3 regions of the Janthinobacterium rivuli genome follow, and region 3 is predicted to be linked to each of the others. Evidence: predicted binding sites of a transcription regulator. Region 3 holds the regulator's gene; each other region holds the start of a gene.

The links. The regulator FNR, encoded in region 3, switches genes on or off when oxygen is low (the NO sensors DNR and NnrR bind a similar motif). The targets are predictions, from matches to a motif close to TTGATNNNNATCAA.
Region 1: a site for FNR is predicted at 2,553-2,566, ahead of P9875_RS10310 (universal stress protein). Genes of this name have one in related genera too.
Region 2: a site for FNR is predicted at 3,275-3,288, ahead of P9875_RS13110 (hemerythrin domain-containing protein). Genes of this name have one in related genera too.

Annotation. Positions count from the first base shown of each region.
Region 1 covers NZ_CP121464.1:2,239,943-2,247,406, reverse strand. Annotated here, with positions in the region: gene P9875_RS10335 (hypothetical protein) at 1-122, shown strand, start outside; gene P9875_RS10330 (hypothetical protein) at 107-577, shown strand; gene P9875_RS10325 (VOC family protein) at 658-1,077, shown strand; gene P9875_RS10320 (TraR/DksA family transcriptional regulator) at 1,188-1,568, shown strand; gene phbB (acetoacetyl-CoA reductase) at 1,735-2,481, opposite strand; gene P9875_RS10310 (universal stress protein) at 2,658-3,524, shown strand; gene P9875_RS10305 (hypothetical protein) at 3,546-3,902, opposite strand; gene P9875_RS10300 (glycine zipper domain-containing protein) at 4,077-4,643, opposite strand; gene P9875_RS10295 (amino acid ABC transporter ATP-binding protein) at 4,749-5,492, opposite strand; gene P9875_RS10290 (amino acid ABC transporter permease) at 5,489-6,181, opposite strand; gene P9875_RS10285 (amino acid ABC transporter permease) at 6,181-6,864, opposite strand; gene P9875_RS10280 (transporter substrate-binding domain-containing protein) at 6,879-7,464, opposite strand, start outside.
Region 2 covers NZ_CP121464.1:2,841,986-2,849,449, forward strand. Annotated here, with positions in the region: gene P9875_RS13090 (tetratricopeptide repeat protein) at 1-52, shown strand, start outside; gene P9875_RS13095 (tetratricopeptide repeat protein) at 49-1,050, shown strand; gene P9875_RS13100 (AGE family epimerase/isomerase) at 1,119-2,333, shown strand; gene P9875_RS13105 (carbohydrate kinase family protein) at 2,330-3,250, shown strand; gene P9875_RS13110 (hemerythrin domain-containing protein) at 3,462-3,914, shown strand; gene P9875_RS13115 (LacI family DNA-binding transcriptional regulator) at 3,934-4,992, opposite strand; gene P9875_RS13120 (glucokinase) at 4,976-6,889, opposite strand; gene P9875_RS13125 (maltoporin) at 7,235-7,464, shown strand, end outside.
Region 3 covers NZ_CP121464.1:288,539-296,002, reverse strand. Annotated here, with positions in the region: gene P9875_RS01245 (sulfate/molybdate ABC transporter ATP-binding protein) at 1-117, shown strand, start outside; gene P9875_RS01240 (TOBE domain-containing protein) at 158-925, shown strand; gene P9875_RS01235 (response regulator) at 1,022-4,096, opposite strand; gene fnr (fumarate/nitrate reduction transcriptional regulator Fnr) at 4,336-5,094, shown strand; gene P9875_RS01225 (FixH family protein) at 5,098-5,622, opposite strand; gene ccoG (cytochrome c oxidase accessory protein CcoG) at 5,677-7,059, opposite strand; gene ccoP (cytochrome-c oxidase, cbb3-type subunit III) at 7,062-7,464, opposite strand, start outside.

The DNA of each region.
Region 1 (7,464 bases), 2.0 Mb from region 3:
AATACCGCCTGCTTGGCTTGCGCCATACCCTGGCGCGCCGGCAACTGGCGGCACTGGGGCGCGAACACGCGCAGCTGGCCGCCGCCCTCACCACCACGGAGGCAAGATGGACGGATCGGTAGGCACCAGCAGCAGCGAACGGCGCGAAGCGGCTCTCAGCAGCGCCATGCGCGTCGAGCAACTGGCCGACAGCCTGTCGCAGGCGGCCGTCACCCTGCACGGCGCCGTCATGCGCGCCATCCGCAGGCGCGCCAGCCAGGGAGAAAATGGCATCAGCCACAGCCAGGCGCAAGCCGTCTTCGCCCTGGAAGTGGCCTTGCGCCAGCAAGCCAACCAGCTGTATGCCGATGCGGCCGGGCACACGGTGGCCGGCCTGGACACGGCGCAGCGCCAGCTCAGCGGCCTGCTCGACACGGTGCGCCTGCGCATCGCCCGCAACGACGACGTGCGGCACTGGATCAGCCTGGCGACGAGCTTGTTGCACTTGGGCAGCGCCGTGCTTGCTGGCAATCCCGAACGCATCCTGGGTACTCTGGGCAAGGTGCGTGAGCGGCTGCAAGAGATGGCGCCGGACTGATTGAAATCGGCCGGCGAGCGCCTATACTGGGACGTCCCCGCCGGGCAATCGTGCCTGCGGGACGACCAGAGGAGACCAACATGCGTATCGAACCGTATTTGCAATTCGATGGAAACTGCGCGCAAGCGCTGGAATACTACCGCCAGCACCTGCATGGCACCGACCTGTGCCTGATGCCGTATCGCGGCACGCCGATGCAGGAGCAAGTCAAGGAAGACTGGTATGACAAGATCATGCACGGCTCGGTGCAGCTGGGACCAACCATGCTGATGGGCTCGGACGGCGGCTGCAGCGAAGATGGCGCCAAGGGCATGCACGGCAGCTCGATCTGCCTGACCGTCGATACGCCGGAAGAGGCGGAACGGGTCTTCGACGCGCTGGCGCGTGACGGCAACATCCAGATGCCCCTGGAGGAAACGTTTTGGGCCAAGCGCTTCGGCATGCTGAAAGACCAGTTCGGCGTCGCCTGGATGGTCAACTGCCTCAAAGAACCAGCATAGAATGGCCCCCGCCCGCCTGCGCCGCGTCAAACGCGGCGCGGGTGGTAGCGCAAGCAGAGCCGCCAATCTTGGACTACCATGATGGAAGTAACCTCTACCGGGTGACAACCATGAATGGATTGCCGCAAGACCAGCTGCAGCGCCTGCAGGGCGTGCTGGAGCAACGCAAGCTGGCGTTGCTGGAACAGATCGGGAACGAAGCGGCCGAAGCGGACGCGCGCGCCTCGCTGCTCAATGAAGTCGAAGCCTCGCCGGCCGACAACGCCAGCGTGCGCACCTTGAACGCCCTCGTCAGCGAAGCGGCCGAGCACAACCTGGCCCAGCTGACCATCATCAAGCATGCGCTGGCCAGGTTTGCCGATGGCAGCTATGGCCTGTGCGACAACTGCGGCGAAGCCATCGGCCTGTCGCGCCTGAACGCGCGTCCCGAAGCGCGGCTGTGCATCGATTGCCAGACGCGGCTGGAAAAAGTCCGGCGCTCGGTGCCGTGAGGAGAGCATAACGGCGGCGCAACAACAAAGGGCAAGGCATCGCTGCCCTGCCCCGTGTTTTCCAGCGTGACTGCCATTGCCTTCCGTCCTGCGCCAGCGTCTGTGCGCCGGCTGGGTGGACGGGTCTCCTCTACTGCCAATGCCTCTGTGCAAGCGGCACGCTTGCTTAACTCATGTGCTGTCCGCCATTGATGGCGATGTTCGCGCCCGTGACGAATGCCGCCTCATCGGATGCCAGGTAAGCGACCAGGGCCGCCACCTCGTCCGGCTCGCCCAGGCGACCCAGGGGAATCTGCGGCAGGATTTTCGTTTCCAGGATATCGGCCGGCACGGCCGTCACCATCTGCGTGCGCAGGTAGCCGGGCGAGACGGTGTTGACGGTGATGCCGTGGCGCGCCACTTCCAGCGCCAGCGCCTTGCTGAAGCCATGCACGCCCGCCTTCGCGGCTGCATAGTTGCACTGGCCAAACGCGCCCTTCTGGCCGTTGACGGACGAGATATTGATGATGCGGCCCCAACGCTTGGCCAGCATGGGTTCGAGCACCTGCTTGCTCATGTTGAACAGGCTGTCGAGATTGGTGCGCATGACCTCGGCCCAATGCGGCAATTCCATCTTGCGCATGCTCTGGTCACGCGTGATGCCGGCGTTATTGACCAGCACGTCAACCCTGCCGAACTGCGCCAGCACGCTGGCCACGGCCTCGCTGCAGGCAGCGAAATCCGTCACGTCAAGGGACAGCGGATGAAAATAATACTGCTGCGCCTGCTGCTCTTCGAGCCAGTTTGCCACCCGCGCATTGCCCGGCGTATGCGCCGCCACGACGGCAAAGCCCGCCCCATGCAGGCGGCGGCACAAGGCCGTGCCCAGGCCGCCCATGCCACCCGTGACCAGCGCTACCTTTTGTTCCTTCATGACTGTCTCTCCCCGCTTGTTATGGTTGTTCTGCGTGGCATCAAGTGTAGGAGCAGTTTTTATTGGCAGCCTTGCGCCAAATCAAGTGCCCAGCCTGTCAAGAATGGCGCATGCGTGCGCGGCCGCCTCCCCGTCTGTGCCAGAATGACCGCTACCGCACAGCGAGAGGACAGGCCATGACATATAAAACCGTATTGCTCCACATCGACGACAGCGCCGGGCGCAGCGCCCGCATCGACGCGGCCGCCAGCATCGCCCAGGCTTGCGGCGGCCACCTGACGGGCGTGGCGCTGACGGGCGTGTCGCGGCTGCTGTACCAGAACCAGCCCGACCTCGATGCCGACCCGAACCTGAGCTTGCATCTGAATTTCCTGCGGGAACGGGCGACGCGCGCCCTCGACGGTTTCGAGCAACAGGTGCGCGCGGCCGGCGTCGCCTCGTTCGAGCAGCGCGTGCTCGACGACGAGGCGGCGGGCGGCATCAGCCTGCTGGCCCGCTATGCGGACCTGGTCGTCATCAGCCAATACAATGCCAAGGATAAATCGCCGTCCGTGATGCGCGACTTTCCCGCCTATGTGCTGCTGCATTCGGGCCGTCCCGTGCTGATCGTGCCGTATGCGCCGCCGCTGCCCCTGCTGGCGCCGCCGGCAGCGGCGCGCAATGTGCTCATTTCCTGGAATGCCAGCAAGGAAGCGAGCCGCGCCGTGAGCGCCGCCCTGCCCCTGCTGCAGCGCGCCGGGCAAGTCCACGTGGCCATCTTCGACGCCCAGGTGCATGCGGCCGAGCACGGCGAACAACCGGGCGCCGAACTGACGCAGTACCTGGCGCGCCACGGCGTGGAAGCGCGGCTGCATTTGCTCGATGGCGGTGGCGTGCGGCGCGGCGACATCGGCGAAGCGCTGCTGTCGCAGGCGGCCGACCTGTCGGCCGATTTGCTGGTGATGGGAGCGTATGGCCATTCGCGCCTGCGCGAAACCATCCTCGGTGGCGTCACGCGCACGATTTTGCAAAGCATGACGATCCCCGTGCTGATGGCACACTAGACCTTTGGAAAAACGGCAGGGTTAGCCGCCCTGCCAGGGCTGGCTGCGGATCTTCGCCACCTGGCGCTGCGCCAGCCACTGCCACAGCTGCAGCGCGTCGTCCTGCGGCAGGGCCGACATGTGACGCGGCGTGGCCAGGGCGATTTCACAATCACGGTCCGACCACTCCTCGAAAGTGACTTCGCCTCCGCTAGCGACCTCGACCTGATACATCAGGCCATCGTCGTAGCCAAAGCGCAACAAGACGGCGGCCGGGCTGCCGTCCTGCGTGGCGCCGCCGCGGTAGACCTCGGCCAGCGCATCAGCCAGCTGTGCCGGCGAGGGCGCGCAGATGTCGCGCCCATCGGCCCGTGTCAGAATGAACCATGCCTGTGTCATGACGCGCCCTCCTATCCATACTCGTTAGCATGCGAGGCAAGTACTACGGGCAGTCACCTTGGTCCTGTTTCACTTCGGGCGCGCGGAAACTATCCCTGTCGGCATTATTTACCAATAATTACTAATACTAACAAGGATCATACCTAAATTTCATGCAGCTCGGAATTTATGAATTCACGCCACCAGCACGGGAATGCTGAGCGGGTCGAAATCATGCCAGTCGCCATTGGCGATCGTGCCTTCCGCTTCCTCGATATGCTCGGCGCCCAGCCGGTGCAACGCTTCGAGCGCCCGTTCGCGCTCGTCGGGGCCGCCCAGCGCGACGGCGATCAGCATGCCCGGATGGCGTGGCTGGCGGCGGTTTTCGGCGTTCCCCTCGCCATTTGCTTCCGGCTCGCCCGCGTCCTTCATCTTGTTGAAACTGTAGAGCGAGCCCACGTGCGCGCCCACCAGCGCCCCCACCACCGGGCCCAGCGGCCCTGTCGCCAGGGTGGTGGCCGCGCCGATGCCCGCACCGACGGCGGCCCCGACAGCCACGCCCTCGACCACGCCTTCCGGCGTCTCTTTCGCTCCCGGCGACATGTCGCGGTCGCCGCCGAGCGCGTGCAAGTCGTGCTGGCCCGGCTGGTTGACAAAGAAGGCGCTGATGCGGCTGTCGGGAAAGCCCGCCTGGTTCAGGGCCGCGCGCGCGGCGTCTATCTGTTCCTGCAACTGAAAATGACCTGCGATGATGCGTGACATGATACGGCCCTCCTGATCGGCTGCTGGCGCACCATGCGCCGCTTGCCTGGCTAGCGTGCGCCTGCCGCCGGCGAAATACCGTTCGCTTGCGCACACAGCCGCCAATCATGCGGCCGCGCTGAACGGGCTGCGGATATCGGACAGGAATTGTTGTGCGCGCGCATGTTGCGGCCGCGTAAAAAATTCCTCGGGCGTGGCCCGTTCCAGCACTTGCCCGTGGTCCATGAACCAGACGCGGTCCGCCACTTCGCGCGCAAAGCCCATTTCATGCGTCACGCACACCATCGTCATGCCGCCCTGAGCCAGGTCGCGCATCACTTGCAGCACCTCGCCCACCATTTCAGGGTCCAGCGCGCTGGTCGGCTCGTCGAACAGCATCAGCGGCGGCTGCATGGCCAGCGCGCGGGCAATGGCCACGCGCTGCTGCTGCCCGCCCGACAGGGCCGCCGGCATGGCGCGCGCCTTGTGCGCCAGGCCCACCCGGTCCAGCAACGCCAGCGCCCGCTCTTCCGCCTCGCGCCGGGTCAGGCCGCGCAAGCGCTGCGGCGCCAGCGCGCAATTGTCCAGCACGGACAAATGCGGAAACAGGTTGAATTGCTGGAACACAAAACCGATGTGCGAGCGGAAGGCATTCACGTCCAGCCCCGGCACGTGGATGTCCTGGCCGGCCACCGTGATGCGGCCCGAAGCGATCGCCTCCAGGCGGTTGATGGTGCGGATCAGGGTCGACTTGCCGGAACCGGACGGCCCGCACACGACCAGCACCTCGCCCTTGGCCACGTGTTCATTGATGCCGCGCAAGGCGTGATAGTCGCCATAGTATTTGTTGACGTTGTCAAAGGTAATCATGCTGCCGCTTTCAAAAGACGCGCCTGGCGCCGCTCGAGCCAGAAGGCGGCGCGCGACAGACTGAAACATAAAACAAAGTACGTCATGCCCAGCAAAAAATACACTTGCACGGGTTTCGTCAGCACCAGGCCGTTCACTTGCGAGGCGATGAACGACACTTCGGCCAGGCCGATGATGGTGCCCAGCGAGGTTTCCTTGATGGTCGAGACGAACTGGTTGACCAGGGACGGCAGCATGTGGCGCAGCGCCTGCGGCAGCACGACCTGGCGCATGCTGTCCAGATAGTTCAAGCCCAGCGAACGGGCCGCCTCCACCTGGCCCGTGGGCACGGCTTGCACGCCGGCACGCACGATTTCCGCCAGATAAATGCCGTCGAAGATGACGAGAGCCGCCAGCATGGTACCGAATTGCCCGCTTTCATGGCCCGTGATGCTGGGCAGGAAAAAGTAGGCCCAGAAGATGACGAGCAGCAAGGGGATACCCCGCACCACGTGGATCAGCGCGGCGACGGGCCAGCGCAGCAGCCGCCAGGGACTCAGACGCGCCAATCCCAGCAGCAAGCCGAACGGCAGGCTCAGCACCAGCGCCAGGCTGGCCAGCAGCACCGTCAGCGCCAGGCCGCCCAAAGGTCCCTCGGGATAGCGACCGACGAGAAAATACAGCCAGTAATCATGGAGCAGTTCCAGCATCAGGACACCTTCTTTTGCAGCCAGGCCGCCAGGCCCGCGATCACCAGCGACACGACCAGATAGGCAGCACTGGCGAAGACAAACGCCTCCACGCTGCGGAACGAGGCCGCTTCCACGCGCTGCGTCTGGTACATCAGCTCGGCCACGCCGATGACGGTGGCGATGCTGGTGTTTTGCCACAGGTTCAGGGTTTGCGACAGCAGCGGCGGCGCGGCCAGCCGCAGCGCCTGCGGCACGATGCACAGGCGCATGGTGGCGAGAAAGCTGAAACCCAGCGCCCTGCCCGCCTCGAATTGCTGGGCAGGAATGGCGCGGATGCCGCTGCGGATATCTTCCGCCATGTAGGCGGCCGTATATAAGGTCAGGGCCGTGATGGCGCTGACGGCTTCGATATTGCCGGCATACAAGCGTTCCTTCCACGTGTCGGGCAGCAATTCGGGCGCGCCGAAATACCAGAACAGGAAGTGCGCCAGCAAGGGCACGTTGCGGATCAGCTCGACATACGCGGCGCCCAGCCCATTGAGCAGGCGCGACGGCGCCAGGCGCAGCATGGCCACGCCGCACGCCAGCGGCAGAGACAAGAGCAAGGTGATGGCCAGCAGTTGCAGGGATAGCAGCAGGCCGGAGAGCAACCAGTCGCGGTAGTCGCCGGCCAGCAGAAAGTTCAGATCAAACATGCGCAAGCGTCAGGCAAGGTTCAGGCGTCGATCTTGTCCGATTCGATCTTGAAATTGCGTTTCTGGAACTTCACATTGCTCGTCGGGCCATACCATTTGAAAAACAGTTTTTCCGCCTCGCCCGATTTTTCCAGCCCGCGCAGCACCTGGTCGACGGCTGTCTTCACGCCCGTCTCGCCCTTGCGGATGCCGAAGGCAAACACTTCCTGGCTGATGTTTTGCGGCAGCACAATGTAATCCTTTTGCGCGGCGCCCAGCTTGGCGTAGTTGTTGAGCAAGGAGACTTCATCGTCGACATAGCCGACGCCTTTTCCCTGCTGCAAGCCCAGGTAAGCCTGGCCCGCCGTCTCGAACGTCACCACGTCCACGCCGGGCACGGCCTTGCGAATATTCGGCTCCTGCGTGCCGCCCTTGACGGTCAGCACTTTCTTGCCGGCCAGGCCAGCGACCGTCGTGATATTGCTGCTTTTTTTCACCAGCACGCGCTGGCCCGTGTAAAACGTGGACAGGGAAAAATCGATCAGCGCTTCGCGTTCCTTGTTGTGCGTCAGGGACGCCGTCAGGATATCGATGCGGCCCTGCTGCAATTCGGGAATGCGGGCGGCC
Region 2 (7,464 bases), 2.6 Mb from region 3:
CGAAGACGCCGCCGAATGGCGCGGCAAATTGGCTGAAAAGGAAAACAAATGAAGACCATGTTGTTCATCTTGAGCCTTGCGTTGGCGCAGCCCGTCCTGGCGCAACAGGCGTCCGCCAAAGCACCGCGCCAGCATCCGGCGCTGGTGGAATTCGATATGTCCGGCCAGGACGCCATGCGCGCAAAGGTGCAGGCCGTGATCAACCGCCCGGCCGACCTGTCGCCGGACAAGGTCGTCGCCTTCGACAAGGCGCGGCTGGCGGCGCAAGCGGAAGATAGCGCCGCGCAGCTGGAGCTGGCGCAGATGCTGCACCAGGGCGAAGGCACGCCGCGTGACCTTGACGCCGGCCTGGCGTGGCTGCGGAAATCGGCCGAAGGCGGCTACGGCCCGGCGCAGGCTTTCCTGGGTGTGGCCTATACCCTGGGCCAGGGCATGGCCATTGACCGCAAGCTGGGCGAATTCTGGTCGCGCAAGGGCGCCGCGCAAGGCGTGGAACTGGCCAATTTCACCGTGGCCCAGCACTTTGAAAACATCCACAGCAGCCCGGAAGAGCAGGCGCATGCGCTGCACTGGCTGAAGTTCTATGCCGAGAAAGGCTTCATTCCCGCCTACAATGAAATCGGCTATCGGCTGATGATGACGGCCAAGGACGAGGCGCAGCGCAAGGAGGCGTTCGGCTGGTACATGAAGTCGGCCAAGGCGCTCGATCCGTCGGGCTTGAACAATGTCGCGTATTCGTATGAAGTGGGGCAGGGCGTGCCGCGGAGCGACGAGGCGGCCCTGGGCTGGTATGAAATGGCGGCCATCGCCAAAAGTCCGCCGGGCCAGACGGGTTTTGCGCGGCTGCTGGAGCAGGGCCGCGGCGGGCCGACCCGGCAAGGGCCGGCTCCTGAACCGTTCGCGTTGTATCTGCTGGCGGCAAAGCAGGGCGACGTGGAGGCCATCGAACGGCTGGTCAAGGTGTACGACAAGGGCGAGCTGGGACAGGCTGCCGACCCCGCGCAGGCCGCACTGTGGCGCGAAAAGCTCAGGCTGGCCAAGACGCCTTGAGCGGGCATGACGGCGCGGAAACGGCATGCTATCATCATTGTTATCGATAACAATATCATGAGAGACCGATGAATCCCGATTTCCGCTCCAAGGCGATGCTCGAAGCGCATATCCTGCACACGATGCACTTTTATCACCCGCGCGCCATTGACCCCAGCGGCGGCTTTTATCACTTTTTCCTCGACGATGGCACGGTGTACGACGCCAGCACGCGCCACCTGGTCAGCAGCACACGCTTCATCTTCAATTACGCCATGGCGTACCGCCGTTTCGGCGGCGACGATTACCTGGCGGCCGTGCGCCACGGCGTGGCCTTCTTGCGCGACGCGCACCGCGACCCGGCCACGGGCGGCTACGCCTGGCAACTGTCGTGGAAAGACGGCGTCAAGCAGGTGGAAGACGGCGCCAACCACTGCTACGGCCTCGCCTTCGTGCTGCTGGCCTATGCCCACGCCTTGCAGGCGGGGATGACGGAAGCGCGCGCCTACCTGGACGAAACGTTCGAATTGATGGAGCAGCGTTTCTGGCTGCCCGAACACGGCCTGTATGCGGACGTGGCCAGCGCCGACTGGTCTGTTCTGGATGGTTACCGTGGCCAGAACGCCAACATGCATGCGTGCGAAGCGATGCTGGCCGCGTTCGAAGCGACGGGCGAAGCGCGCTATCTGCACCGCGCCGAAACGCTGGCGCACAACATCACGGTGCGCCAGGCGGGCCTGGCGAACGGCATGATCTGGGAGCACTACACGCCCGACTGGGCCATCGACTGGGATTACAACCTGCACGACAAGAGTAATATCTTCCGCCCGTGGGGCTACCAGCCCGGCCACTTCACGGAATGGGCCAAGCTGCTGCTGATCATGGAGCGCCATGCCAAGTTCATGGCCGGCCCGTCCGACTGGCTGCTGCCGCGCGCGCGCCAATTGTATGACACGGCCCTGGCAAAGGCCTGGGATGGCACGCATGGCGGCATCCACTATGGTTTCGGCCCGCACGATGAAATCTGCGATGGCGACAAATACTTCTGGGTGCAGGCGGAAAGCTTCGCCGCGGCCGCCGTGCTGGCCGCGCGCACCGGGGACGAGGCCTACTGGCACAGCTATGACAAGATCTGGGACTACAGCTGGCAGCACTTCGTCGACCATGAACACGGCGCCTGGTACCGCATTCTGACGCCCGAGAATGGCAAGATCAGCAAGGAGAAAAGCCCGGCCGGCAAGACCGATTACCACACCATGGGCGCCTGCCATGAAGTGCTGAACGCGATTGGCGGTGCGGCATGAGCACCTCTTTTCCAACTTTTGTGTCGGCCGGCGAGGCGCTGACGGACATGTTGCGCACGGGTGCGGATTCCTGGAGCAGCCAGGTGGGCGGCTCGACCTGGAATGTGGCGCGCGTGATGGCACGCCTGGGCGTGCCCAGCGCCTTTGCGGGCGCCGTCAGCCTCGACGTCTTTGGCGACGCGCTGGCGCAAGCGACGGACGTGGCGGGCCTGGACATGCGCTTTTTGCAGCGCCATGCGAAGTCGCCGCTGCTGGCCATCGTGCATGAACTGCATCCACCCACATATTACTTCATCGGCGACGACAGCGCCGACCTGCATTTCGACGCGGCGCGCTTGCCGGCCGGCTGGATGCAGGGCGCGCAATGGGTGCATTTCGGCGGCATCAGCCTGGCGCGCGAACCGCTGGCGGGCAAGCTGGTGGCGCTGGCGCAGGAACTGAAGGCGGCTGGCGTGAAAATCAGCTACGACCCCAACTTCCGCATCATGATGGATGAACGCTACGACACTACCCTGCGCCGCATGACGCAGTTGGCCGACGTGATCAAGGTGTCCGATGAAGACCTGGCGGGCCTGTTCCGCCACGACGACATCGATGGCGCGTTTGCCATGCTGCGCAGCTGGAATCCGCACGCCATGTATTTATATACGCGCGGCGCGCAGGGCGCGGCCCTGTACCAGGGCGAACGGACATGGCAGGCGGCGCCGCCCGTCATCGAGGTGGTCGACTCGGTGGGGGCGGGCGACGCCAGCATCGGCGGCCTGCTGTACAGCCTGATGTACCGGCCCGACGCCGATGGCGGCCAGCACTTGCGCTTTGCCGTCGCGGCGGGCGCGGGCGCCTGCCTGGCGGCCGGCGGCGCGCCACCTTCGGTGGAACTGGTGGAATCGCTGGAGGCGCGCACGGTCGTCAGTTAGGTCAGCAGTTAGGTCAGGCCAGGCCTGATCTGCATCAACAAGGTAGGCACCTTTACGTTCGGCCTACCTTGTCGTAAGCCATGCTCCTACATGGCTATCACAGGGTGCTGTCTAGAATGGGGACTTCATGTGTACAACTGGAGACAACATCATGGCCACCCAATCACCTCAGGCAGCTTCCGTTTCCCAAACACAGGCCGGCATGCCGGACATGGACGCGATCGAGCTGCTGACGCAAGACCATCAAACCGTGAAAGAACTGTTCGAACAGTATGAGGGCCTCAGCGACCGTTCGCTGGCCAGCAAGCGCAAGCTGGCCTTGAAAATCTGTCAGGAACTGAGTAAGCATGCGATGGTGGAAGAAGAAATTTTCTATCCCGCCGTGCGCGACGCCAGCCGCTCGAATGAAGACTTGATCGACGAAGCCGTCGTCGAACACGCATCGGCGAAGGAGCTGATCGCGCAAATCGTCGCCATGGCGCCTGGCGAAGACTTGTACGACGCCAAGGTCAAGGTCTTGTCCGAGCAAATCGATCACCACGTGCTGGAAGAAGAGGGCGAGATTTTCCCGTGTGCGCGCGACGCGGAACTCGACCTGCAAGCCATGGCCAGCCAGATCGCGGCGCGCAAGGCGGAAATCGAACTGCCCGACATGCAGGCTTGAGCGTCATGCACGCGCGCGGCTAGCGTGCGCGTCCCGTCGACGCCCGTTCCATCAGGGTGAACGCCATCAGATGATGCGTGGCGGGCGACGTTTCTCCTGTACGGCGCTGGCGGATTTCGTCGATGACGAGATTGACGGCGGCGCGCGCCATGTCGGCGATGGGCTGGTGGATGGTGGTCAGTTCGGGCCAGACGGTGGTGGCGACGGGGGTGTCGTCGAAGCCGCACACGCTCAATTCCGCTGGCACCTGCAAGCCCATGCCGTGCGCCACGGCCAGGGTGGCGGCGGCCATGTCGTCGTTGCTGGCGAAGATGGCGCTCGGGTGCGGTGCTTGCGCCAGCAGCTGGCGTGCCGCGTCGAGTCCCGAGCGATACGTAAAGTAGCCTTGCGCCACCCTGTGCGGCGGCACCTGCAAACCCGCTTCCCGCATGGCGTCTTCGAAGGCCTGGCGGCGCAGCAGGGCGGGCGTGTGCGCCGGGTCGCCTTCGATGAAGCCGATGTCGCGGTGGCCCAGTGCGATCAAATGGCGCGTCATGGCCAGCGCCCCTTCGTAGTCGTCGATGCGCACGGCCGAGACGCCGGGCGAGGGACGCGCCGTGGCCACGGCGATGGCGGGGATGCCCATCTGGTTCAGCTGCGCCAGCACCTGCGGCGAATCGCACAGGGGCGGCGGCACGAGGATGCCGTCCACGCCGGCCGCCACCAGGCAATCGATGCCGGCGCGCTGGCTGTCGATGTCTTCGCAGCGTTCGAGCAGCAACTGGCCGCCGCCCTGGCGGCATTGATCCATGGCGCCGACCAGGAATTCGCTGAGAAAGGCGGCGCTCGGGTTGCTGTACAACAGACCGATGCGCAGGGTGCCCGTGCGGGCCGCCCTGGCCGCCAGGTTGGGCTGGTAGCGCAGGCTGGCGATCGCCGCCTCGACCTTGTCGCGCGTGGCCGCGCTGACGCTGGTGCGTCCGTTGATCACGCGCGATACCGTCATGGCCGAGACGCCGGCCACGCGCGCCACATCATGCACGGTGGCGCCGCTGGACGTATCGGGGGCGGCGTGCGCCGCCTTATTCGAGGTGGCCACCGAATTTCAGCTTGCCGCTGATGCGCATGCCGTGCAATTGACCCTCTTCCAGTTCGGCGGCGCTGGTGCGCTGCGCCGTGTCGCGCCGCGCCAGTCCCACCGACAGGATATCGAGCATCATCAGCTGCAGCAGACGCACGATCATGGGCACGAAATTGAGGTTGCCTTCCGGGTGGTTCAGGGTCAGCAGCACGTCGGCCAGCTTGGCCAGCGGCGAACCGCTGGCCGTGATGGCCAGCACGCGCGCGCCGCAGCCTTGCGCCACCTTGACGGTGCGCAGCAGGTCGGGCAGGGCGCCCGAGCGGGAAATGACCAACGCGACATCGCCCGGCTTGAGCATGGCGGCGCTCATTTCCTGCGCTTGCGGGTCGGCAAAGAAGCTGCTGACGATGCCCAGGTTGAGCAGCTTGTGCTGCATGTCGTCGGCCACCACGCGGGCGCTGCCCACGGCCAGCAGTTCCACGCGCTGTGCGCCGCGCAGCAGCTCGATGGCGGCCGTCAGCGCTTTCACGTCGAGCATGTCGCGCATGGCCAGCGCGGCCGAGGCGTTATTGCCCAGCACCTTGCGCGCCAGTTCCGCGTCGGAATCCGAGATTTCCACATGGCAGTGCGCCACGGTGATGGCGCCGCCCGTCAGTCCCGACGCCAGCTTGAGTTTGAAGTCGGCCAGGCCCTGCACGCCGACCGAGCGGCAAAAGCGCATGACGGTCGGCTGGCTGACGCCAACCCGCTGGGCGATTTCGGCGATCGGCAGGGTCAGCATGGCGTTCGGCTCTTTCAAGACCCAGTCGGCCACCTTGCATTCCGATGGGCTCATGCGGCCGCGCGCCTGGCGCACGGATTCGAGCATGGGCGCGCCGGTATGGGCGCGTTTGAGCTTTTGCGCGAGGATGGCGGCGATGCCGAGGAAAGTGGGCAGTTCGGCCGTGATCAGGAAGGTGGGGATCTGCGCCAGGTATTCGTTCAGGCGGCCCTTTTGCTCGAAGCGGGCGCGGAACTGCGACTGTTCGAACAGGGGGCCCAGGCGCGGCACGATGCCCCCGCCTATATAGATGCCGCCCAGCGCGCCCAGGGTCATGGCCACGTTGCCAGCGATGGAGCCGAGGATGGCGCAGAAGCAGTCGACTGCTTCGAGGCATACGTCGCATTCATTGTTCAGCGCGCGGCTGGTGATGTCGGCCGCCAGCAGCGGCGGCGCATCGGGCATACCGGCGCGCTCGGACAGGGCGCGGTAGATCAGTTCCAGCCCGCGTCCGGAGGCGAGGCGCTCGGCCGAGACGTGCGACAGTTCGCGCCAGGCGAAGGACAGCACGTCCATCTCGCGCTGGTCGCACGGGGCGAAACTGACGTGGCCCCCTTCGCTGCCCAGCGCGATCCAGCGGTCTTCGGCGGGGATCATGCCCGACACGCCCAGGCCCGTGCCCGAGCCGAGCAGGCCGATGACGCTGTCGGCGCGCGCCATGCCGCCGCCGATCTGCAGGCGCTGGTCGGGCCGCAGGTAGGGCAGGGCCATGGCCAGCGCCGTGAAGTCGTTTACCACCAGCAGGGTGTCGAGGCCCAGCGTGGCGCGCATGGCTTCGATCGAGAAGAACCAGTGATGGTTCATCATGCGGATATTGTCGTCGTCGATGGGATTGGCGATGGCGATGGCCGCATGGCGCACGCGCGCCGAACCGGCGGCGCGCGCCTCGCTGCTGTCCATATAGGCGGTGATGGCGTCGAGCAGCGATGCGTAGTCGTCGCAGGGCAGCACGGCCACCGCTTCCAGGTGGCCCTGGCGCGTTTCGAGCACGAAGCGGGCGTTGGTGCCGCCGATGTCGGCCAGCAGGCGCGGCCCTTCACTGAAGCGCTCCGCCGGATCGCTGCCTGCTACTTCCATTTTTTCATCAATTTTCATGGCGGTGCCTAGTCTCGTATGCGTGCGCTGTCTTGGCGGCGCACTGTCGTTATGGCAAAAACCAAGGATTTTAATTCGTATACGTGCCGCGTGCCGAAAAATGCGGGACGCCTGCGCAAATGCTTGCCCGCAGTGCTGGAAACGGATGGCGCCAGCGGGAAAAACAGGGCAGTCAACTCGCCTGTCGGTACGCAAATAAAGTGTCGCAGAGTAGTCGTAGGATTACAACATAATATGTTGATATTTGTTCGTAGTATAGTTACTATGTCTCTGCTGGAAAGAATTCTGGCCAGTACATTCGGCCACGAATGACTAGATAAAAAATAACTACTGAGGAGACTTACCATGCTGCATCGCAACATGTTGAAGGCCGTGTTGAAGACACTGCCAGCTGCCATCGTCTTAGCCATCGCCAGCGGTTCCGCTGCCGCCGATCCAATGTACCCATCCGACGCCGAAGGCTTCCACGGCTACCTGCGCGCTGGCGCCGGCAGCAATACCTCGGGCGACGGCGGTTCGCAAGGCTGCTTCGGCCTGGGTGGCAATACCATGAAATACCGTCTGGGCAATGAGTG
Region 3 (7,464 bases):
CTGATCACGCACGATCCGGAAGATGCGCGCATCCTGGGCGAGCACGTGCTGTACTTGCGCGACGGACAGATCGATAACAGGGAAGACCACATGGCATTGGGTGAACGCATTGGATAAATCAGCGGCAGCGGAAATCGGCCTAGAAGGCTCGGTATGGATGACGGTGGGCGGAGAAAACCTGGGCGGCGCCGGCAGGGTGGAATTGCTGGGCGCCATCGCCGAATGCGGCTCCATCACGCAGGCGGCCAAGCTCGTCAAGATGAGCTACAAGGCGGCCTGGGATGCCATCGACGCGATGAACAACCTGGCCGGCGAACCGCTGGTCGAGCGCCTGACGGGCGGCAAGGGCGGCGGCGGCACGCGGCTCACGCCACGGGGACGCCAGCTGGTCGACAATTTCCGCATCATCGAGCGCGAGCATGCGCGCTACCTGCGCCAGTTGGGCAGCCAGGCCGAAGGCATCGCCGACGATCTTTTACTCATACGGAGAATGGCCATGAAAACGACGGCGCGCAATCAATTCCTGGGCAAGGTGGCCGAACTGAAACAGGGCGCCGTCAACGACGAAGTCACCCTGGAATTACCGGGCGGACAGCACATCGTGGCCATCGTCACGCAGGGCAGCAGCGCCAGCCTGGGCCTGGTGCCGGGCGCGGAAGCGTTCGCGCTGATCAAGGCTTCGTCCATCATCCTCGTGACCGACAGCGAAGGCGCGCGCTTTTCCGCGCGCAACCAGCTGGCCGGCACGGTGACGCGCGTGCAGACGGGCGCCGTCAATACGGAAGTGGTGCTGGACCTGCCGCGCGGCGGCACGATTGCCGCCATCATCACGAATCAGAGCAGTACCGACCTGGGCATCGCGCTTGGCAGCAGCGTGACGGCGATGTTCAAGGCGTCGAGCGTGATTCTGGGCGTACCCGCATAAGCGTAGGTCGGATTAGCGCTTGCGCGTAATCCGACATGATCCGCCAACAATGTTGTCGGATTACGCGGCGTGCCACCGCTAATCCGACCTACCTTTTTAATCTTTTAGCCTCGACAACCAATCCCCCGCCGCCGCCAGCACCAGTTCCAGCTCCAGCGCCGTGTGCGCCAGCAGCGCCGGCACCTCATCAAAGCGTCCCGCATCGATGGCTTCCTCGGTGGCGAACGCGGCGCGGATCAGGCGTTTCGTGCCCAGGGTGCCGACGGAGCCGCGCACGCTGTGCAGGATGCGCGCCACGTCGCTGTGGCGGCCAGCCTGCAACGCGGTTTCGGCGTCGCGCACGGGCGTCATGCCCTTGTTCAGCGCGTCTTCGACCATGCGCCGCAGCACGCCGCGCCCCTTCGCGTCGCGCCCCATCACGCGCATCAGCGGCGCCATGGAAAACACTTCCTCATCGGCAACTGTCACCGGCTCGGCCGTCTGCACTGGCGGGCGCTTGGGCAGGTGGCGCAGGATGACTTCCATCATCTCTTCCACCACGACGGGCTTGGCGATGAAATCGCTGATGCCGGCCGTCATGCAACGCTCGCGCTCGGACGCCAGCACGCCGGCCGTCATGGCGATCACGGGCAGGCCCAAGCGCAGTTCCGTGCGGATGATGTGGGTGGCGCTGAAACCGTCCATGACGGGCATCTGCATGTCCATCAGCACGATGTCGTAGCGCAGCGCTTCCGTGCGCAGCCGTTCCACGGCTTGCAAGCCGTCGCCCACCACGTCCAGGGTGGCGCCCATGTGTTCGAGGATGCCGCGCGCCACGGCCTGGTTCAAATGATTGTCTTCCACCAGCAGGAAATGCACGCCGGCCAGTTCCGTGCCCAGCGGCTGGTGCAGGATGCGCTGTTCGCCGCCGTCGTCCTTGGCAATCAGCGCCTGGTGCAGGGCGTCGAACAGGCTCGATCCCGTGATCGGCTTCATCAGCACGACGTCGGCCTCGGCCGCGCTGGAGATTTCCTCCAGGTGGTTGCGGGCGAAGGCGTTGACCATCACCACGATGGGCTGGCGCTGGCCGCTGGCCGCCTGGCGGATGGCCTTGGCCGTGGCCAGACCGTCCATGACGGGCATGTGCCAGTCGGCCAGCACCACGTCGTACGGTTGCTGCTGGGCCAGGCGTTCGCGGTACAGTTCGATGGCGGCAAAGCCGGAGTCCACTTCGTCGGCCAGCCAGCCCCACGCCTCGATCAGCTTGACGATCAGTTCGCGCGTGGTGCGGTTGTCGTCGGCCACCAGCAGGCGCAGCTGTCCCAGCGCCGGCGTGCGCCGCGTTTCCGCCGGCTGCGCCAGCATCTCGAAGGGCACGCTAAACCAGAAGCGGCTGCCCTTGCCTTCGCTGCTGGCGACGGCGATGTCGCCGCCCATCATGTGGATCAGCTGCTTGCTGATGGCCAGGCCCAGGCCCGTGCCGCCGAAGCGCCGCGTGATGCTCTGGTCGCCCTGCGAAAACGCGGCGAACAGCTGCTGTTGCTGCAGTTCCGTCATGCCGATGCCCGTGTCGCGCACTTCGAAGCGCAGCCAGGCGCGGCCGCTCTCTCTCTCGGCCAGGCTGACGGCCACCACCACTTCGCCGCTCTCGGTAAATTTGATGGCGTTGCCGGCCAGGTTGACGAGGATTTGCTGCAGGCGCTGGGCGTCGCCCACCAGGCGCCGCGGCACGTCGGGTTCGACGGCGATGGCCAGTTCCAGTTCCTTTTCGCCCGCATTCATCGTCATCGTCGTGGCCAGGGTATTCATGACTTCGTCGAGGTCGAATTCGACGGGCGACAATTCCATGCGGCGCGCCTCGATCTTCGAATAGTCGAGCACGTCGTTGAGGATGCCCAGCAGCGACTGGCCCGCCACTCTGACCATGGTCAGATACTTGCGCTGTTCCGTGTCGAGTCTGGTATTGCCCAGCAAATACACCATGCCCAGCACGGCATTGAGGGGCGTGCGGATTTCATGGCTCATGTTGGCCACGAAATCGCTCTTCGCGCGGTTGGCCGCCTCGGCCCGGTCGCGTTCCTGCTCCAGCTCCGCCGCGCGCGCTTCGAGTTCCTGCTGCAGGCGGTCGCGTTCGCTCATCAGGCCGTTGAACGCTTCCGTCAGTTCGCCGATCTCGTCGCGCTGCTGCACCGGCACGGGGGTGAAACGGCTGCCGCTGGTGCGCAGGGCCAGCAGGGTGTCGCGCAGGCGCACCAGCGGCGACAGCAGGCGCACGGTGACCCAGCCCAGAACAAAGGCGGCCAGCAGCGAGGCAAGGATGCTCCACAGCACCAGCCGGTACAGCACGCCATCGAATGGTTCGAAGGCATCGTCGACGGGCAGCGAGCTGGCCAGCAGCCAGTTCACCGATTTCAGGCGCTTGAAGCTGTTGACGGCCGTGATGCCGCGGCTGTTGGTGCTGACCATGCTGCCTTCGCCATCTTCCTTCAGCAGCTGGGTCGTCGTCAGATTGGCGTTCGGCTGGCGCGGCTGCAGCAAACGGCTGGTATCGGGGTGCAGCACGTAGCGCGGCACGGCGCCGCGCGTGAGGATGAAGTAATAGCCGCTCTTGCCGACCTTTTCCGAGCGCAAACGCCCCAGCAGATTGTCCTTGTACAGGCGCAGCACGCCGATCACCACGCCGGCCACCTGGCCATCGGCGGTGAGCACGGGCGCCACCATCTGCACGATGGGCATGCCGCTCGACTTGCCCAGCATCGGTTCGGTGATCATGGGCTGGCGCGTGCGCAGGACGGTCTGGAAATACTCGCGCTCGGCAACATTGATGCCGGCGCGCCCCGGCACTTCCGGCATGTCGGCCACGACGGCGCCTTGCGCGTCGAGCACCAGCACGTCGTCGAACAGCACCAGCATCGAGCGGCGCGAATAGTATTCGCGCAATTGGGCGGGCCGGGCGATCAGTTCCGGCGGCTGCTGCCGGGCCGTCAGGGTGACGATCTGCAGCAGCATGCCCAGCTTGTCGTCGAGCTCGGCAGCGGTGCGGCTGATCAGGGATGACTGCTGGCTCAGCAGTACTCGGGTGAAGTCGTCGCGCATGTGCTGCACCTGGATCATGGTGACCAGCGCGATCATGGCGATCGAGGTCAGGCTGGTGGCCAGCGCGACTTTTGCTTTGATGCCGAGAGGCTTCATGATTTCCTTTTCAGTACCGGACGGCACAGGCGGCAAGTAATGCTGTCAGGAATTTTCCTATCAATACCCCAGCTTGGCAAGCGGCGCCGCGCAAATTGCCCTCCCCGCATGGGCTTTTGACGATGTTGCCATATAATTAAAGTCGGAACGTCGTTTATTCAGCGAAATTGCCGTGAAATTGGCACACGGCAACCCTGTATGCAGTAAACTTGTTGTTGCATTTTCTAAAAGGTACCGACATGACTGAAGCGCTACTCACTCCAACCTTGCCTACAGTGAACGTGGAAGCGTTGCGTGCGCGATGCTCGACCTGCAGCATGCATCAATTGTGCCTGCCGATGGGCCTCGATATGGGCGACATGGACAGGCTGGACCAGATCATCGGCCGCCGCCGCAAGATCGTGCGCGGCGCCTCGCTGTTCCGCATCGGCGACTCGTTCCAGAACCTGTACGCGATCCGCCTGGGGCACTTCAAGACGTACCAGATCAATCCCGGTGGCGAAGAGCAGGTGACGGGCTTTCAGATGGCCGGCGAACTGCTGGGCATGGACGCCATCAGCGCCGACCGCCACCACTGTAATGCGGTGGCGCTGGAAGACAGCGAAGTGTGTGAAATCCCGTTTTCCAGCCTGGAACAATTGCTGGGCAATATGCCGACCCTGCTGCGCCATTTCCACCGCATGATGAGTCAGGAAATCACGCGCGAGCAAAGCGTCATGCTATTGCTGGGCAATATGCAGGCGACGCAGCGTTTTGCCGCCTTCATCGTCAACCTGGCGTCGCGCTATGAAGCGCGCGGCTATTCGAGCAGCAAATTCCAGCTGCGCATGTCGCGCGAGGAAATCGGCAACTACCTGGGCCTGACCATCGAAAGCGTCAGCCGCCTGCTGTCGAAGTTCAAGAAGGAAGGCTGGCTGCGCGTCTCGAACCGAGAAATTGAAATCTTGCAGCCGGCAAAATTGAAGGCCATCACGGCCGGTACCGACGTCTGCAAATAAGGCCTACAGCTCTTCATCGGCGTGCAGCGCGATGCTGCGTTGCAGCGGCCAGGTCCAGATGCCGGACAGGCGCCACTCGCGTTTGTCGTTTTCCACCAGCACTTGCCAGCGGCTGCGCTCGAGCATCGGCAGCGCCACCGAGAAATTGCCGGCCGCATCGGGCCGCACCAGCAGCTTGATGTCCTTTTCCGGCAGGGTCGCATGCGCCAGGTGCAGCTGCAGCGGACCCTGGTAAGCTTTGCCGAAGCTGTGCACGGAACCACTGAGGCGCGCTGACGCCACGTCGTAGGACAAGCTGGTAGCCATCGCCAGGTCGCTGGCGATCGTGTCGCGCTTCAAATCCTGGTTGATCGCCTTGCCCTGCTTGTAATAGTCGCCCACCACCAGCGCATCGGGCTGCGTAAACGCGATATAGCCCATGAAGCTGCCGACGACCACGGACAGGCCGGGACCGATCATCAGCAGCCATGGCCAGCGATGCTTGTACCACGGTGCAACGGGAGGCTGCAGTTTCAGACTGTCGGACATGGTATTTCTCCTGTGTAAACGGCCAGTCCCCATGCGGGAACCGGCCTTCCTGCTTTAACGCGGCACGATGAATACCGCGCTTTCGCGCACATGCAGCGAGGGGTTGTCCAGCGATTGCAATTCGATCGCAATCTTGTTCGAACCCTTCTCGCCGACGCCGTGCGGCACGCGCAGGCGGATCGGCCAGCCCAGCGTTTCCGTCGGCTGCAAGGTCACTTCTTCACGCGTCAGCAAGGTCAGGCCCGGCAAGCCGGAAGCGCTGATCTTGAAATGCTGGCTTTGCTCGGACGTGTTCATGATCTGCAGGCGGTAGACGTTTTCGATCATGCCGTCTTCCACTTCGCGTCCCATCGAACCGCGGTCGCGGATCACGTCCATTTTCAGGGGCGTGCGCAGGGCCAGCGAGGTACATACGGCGATGATGATCAGGGCCAGGATGGAAGTGTAGATCAGGACGCGTGGGCGCATGGCGCGCTGGCGTATCTGCTTCGAATTGAAGTTGTTTTCCATCGCATGGTCGGTGCTGTAGCGTATCAGGCCACGCGGCCGCTCGACCTTGTCCATCACGCTGTTGCAGGCATCGACGCAGGCGGCGCAGCCGATGCATTCATACTGCAGGCCGTTGCGGATATCGATGCCGGTCGGACACACCTGCACGCACAGGGTGCAATCGATGCAGTCGCCCAGCTTGTCGTTGTTGCCAGCCTTCTTGCTCATGGCGCCGCGTGGTTCGCCGCGCTTGGCATCGTAGGTGATGATCAAGGTGTCCTGGTCGAACATGGCGCTCTGAAAGCGCGCGTAGGGGCACATGTATTTGCACACCTGCTCGCGCAGCCAGCCCGCGTTGCCGTAGGTTGCCAGGCTGTAGAACAAGACCCAGAACCATTCCCAAGGACCGAAGTTCAGGGTGGTCACCGACTGCGCCAGTTCCTTGATCGGCGTGAAATAGCCGACAAAGGTAAAGCCCGTCCACAGGGCGATGGCGCCCCATGCCAGGTGCTTGGCCGTCTTCTTGAACGCCTTGCGCACGGAGGGGCCCTGCTTGTCGAGGGCCATGCGCGCGCTGCGCGTACCCTCGATGCGGCGTTCGACCCACAGGAAAATTTCCGTGTATACCGTTTGCGGGCAAGAGAACCCGCACCACACCCGCCCGGCAATGGCCGTGACGAGGAACAACAAATACGCACAGATGATCAGCAGGGCCGCCAGATAGATGAAATCCTGGGGCCACAGCACGACGCCGAAAATGTAGAACTTGCGCGTGGTCAAATCGAACAGCAGGGCTTGCCTGCCATTCCAGGTCAACCACGGCAAGCCGTAGAACGCGAGCTGGGTAAGCCATACGCATACCCATCGCCAGGTAGCGTAGCGTCCTTTGGCCTCGCGAGGGTAGATCTGCTCGCGGGCCGCATACATCTTGATGACTTGAGGTTCCATTTTTACTTGGCGGGTGCCTGCGGATTCGACAGGCTCCAGACATACGCCGACAGCACGTGTACCTTGGATTCGCCGAGGAAATCGCTGAAGGCAGGCATGGTGTTGCTGCGTCCCTTGCGTACGGTTTCCATGATGGTGTCGGCGCTGCCGCCGTACAGCCAGGTCTTGTCCGTCAGGTTCGGCGCGCCGAGCATCTGGTTACCCTTGGCATCGGCGCCATGACAGGCCATGCAGGCGCCAAACTTGGCCTTGCCCAGCACCGACTTGACGGGATCCGAGGTCGAACCGGACAGGCTCAGCACATAATGGGCCACGTTCTCGACATCCTTTTCGGAGCCCAGGGCGGCGCCCATCGGTGGCATCTGCCCATTGCGGCCGTGCAGGATGGTGGTCTTGATGATGTCG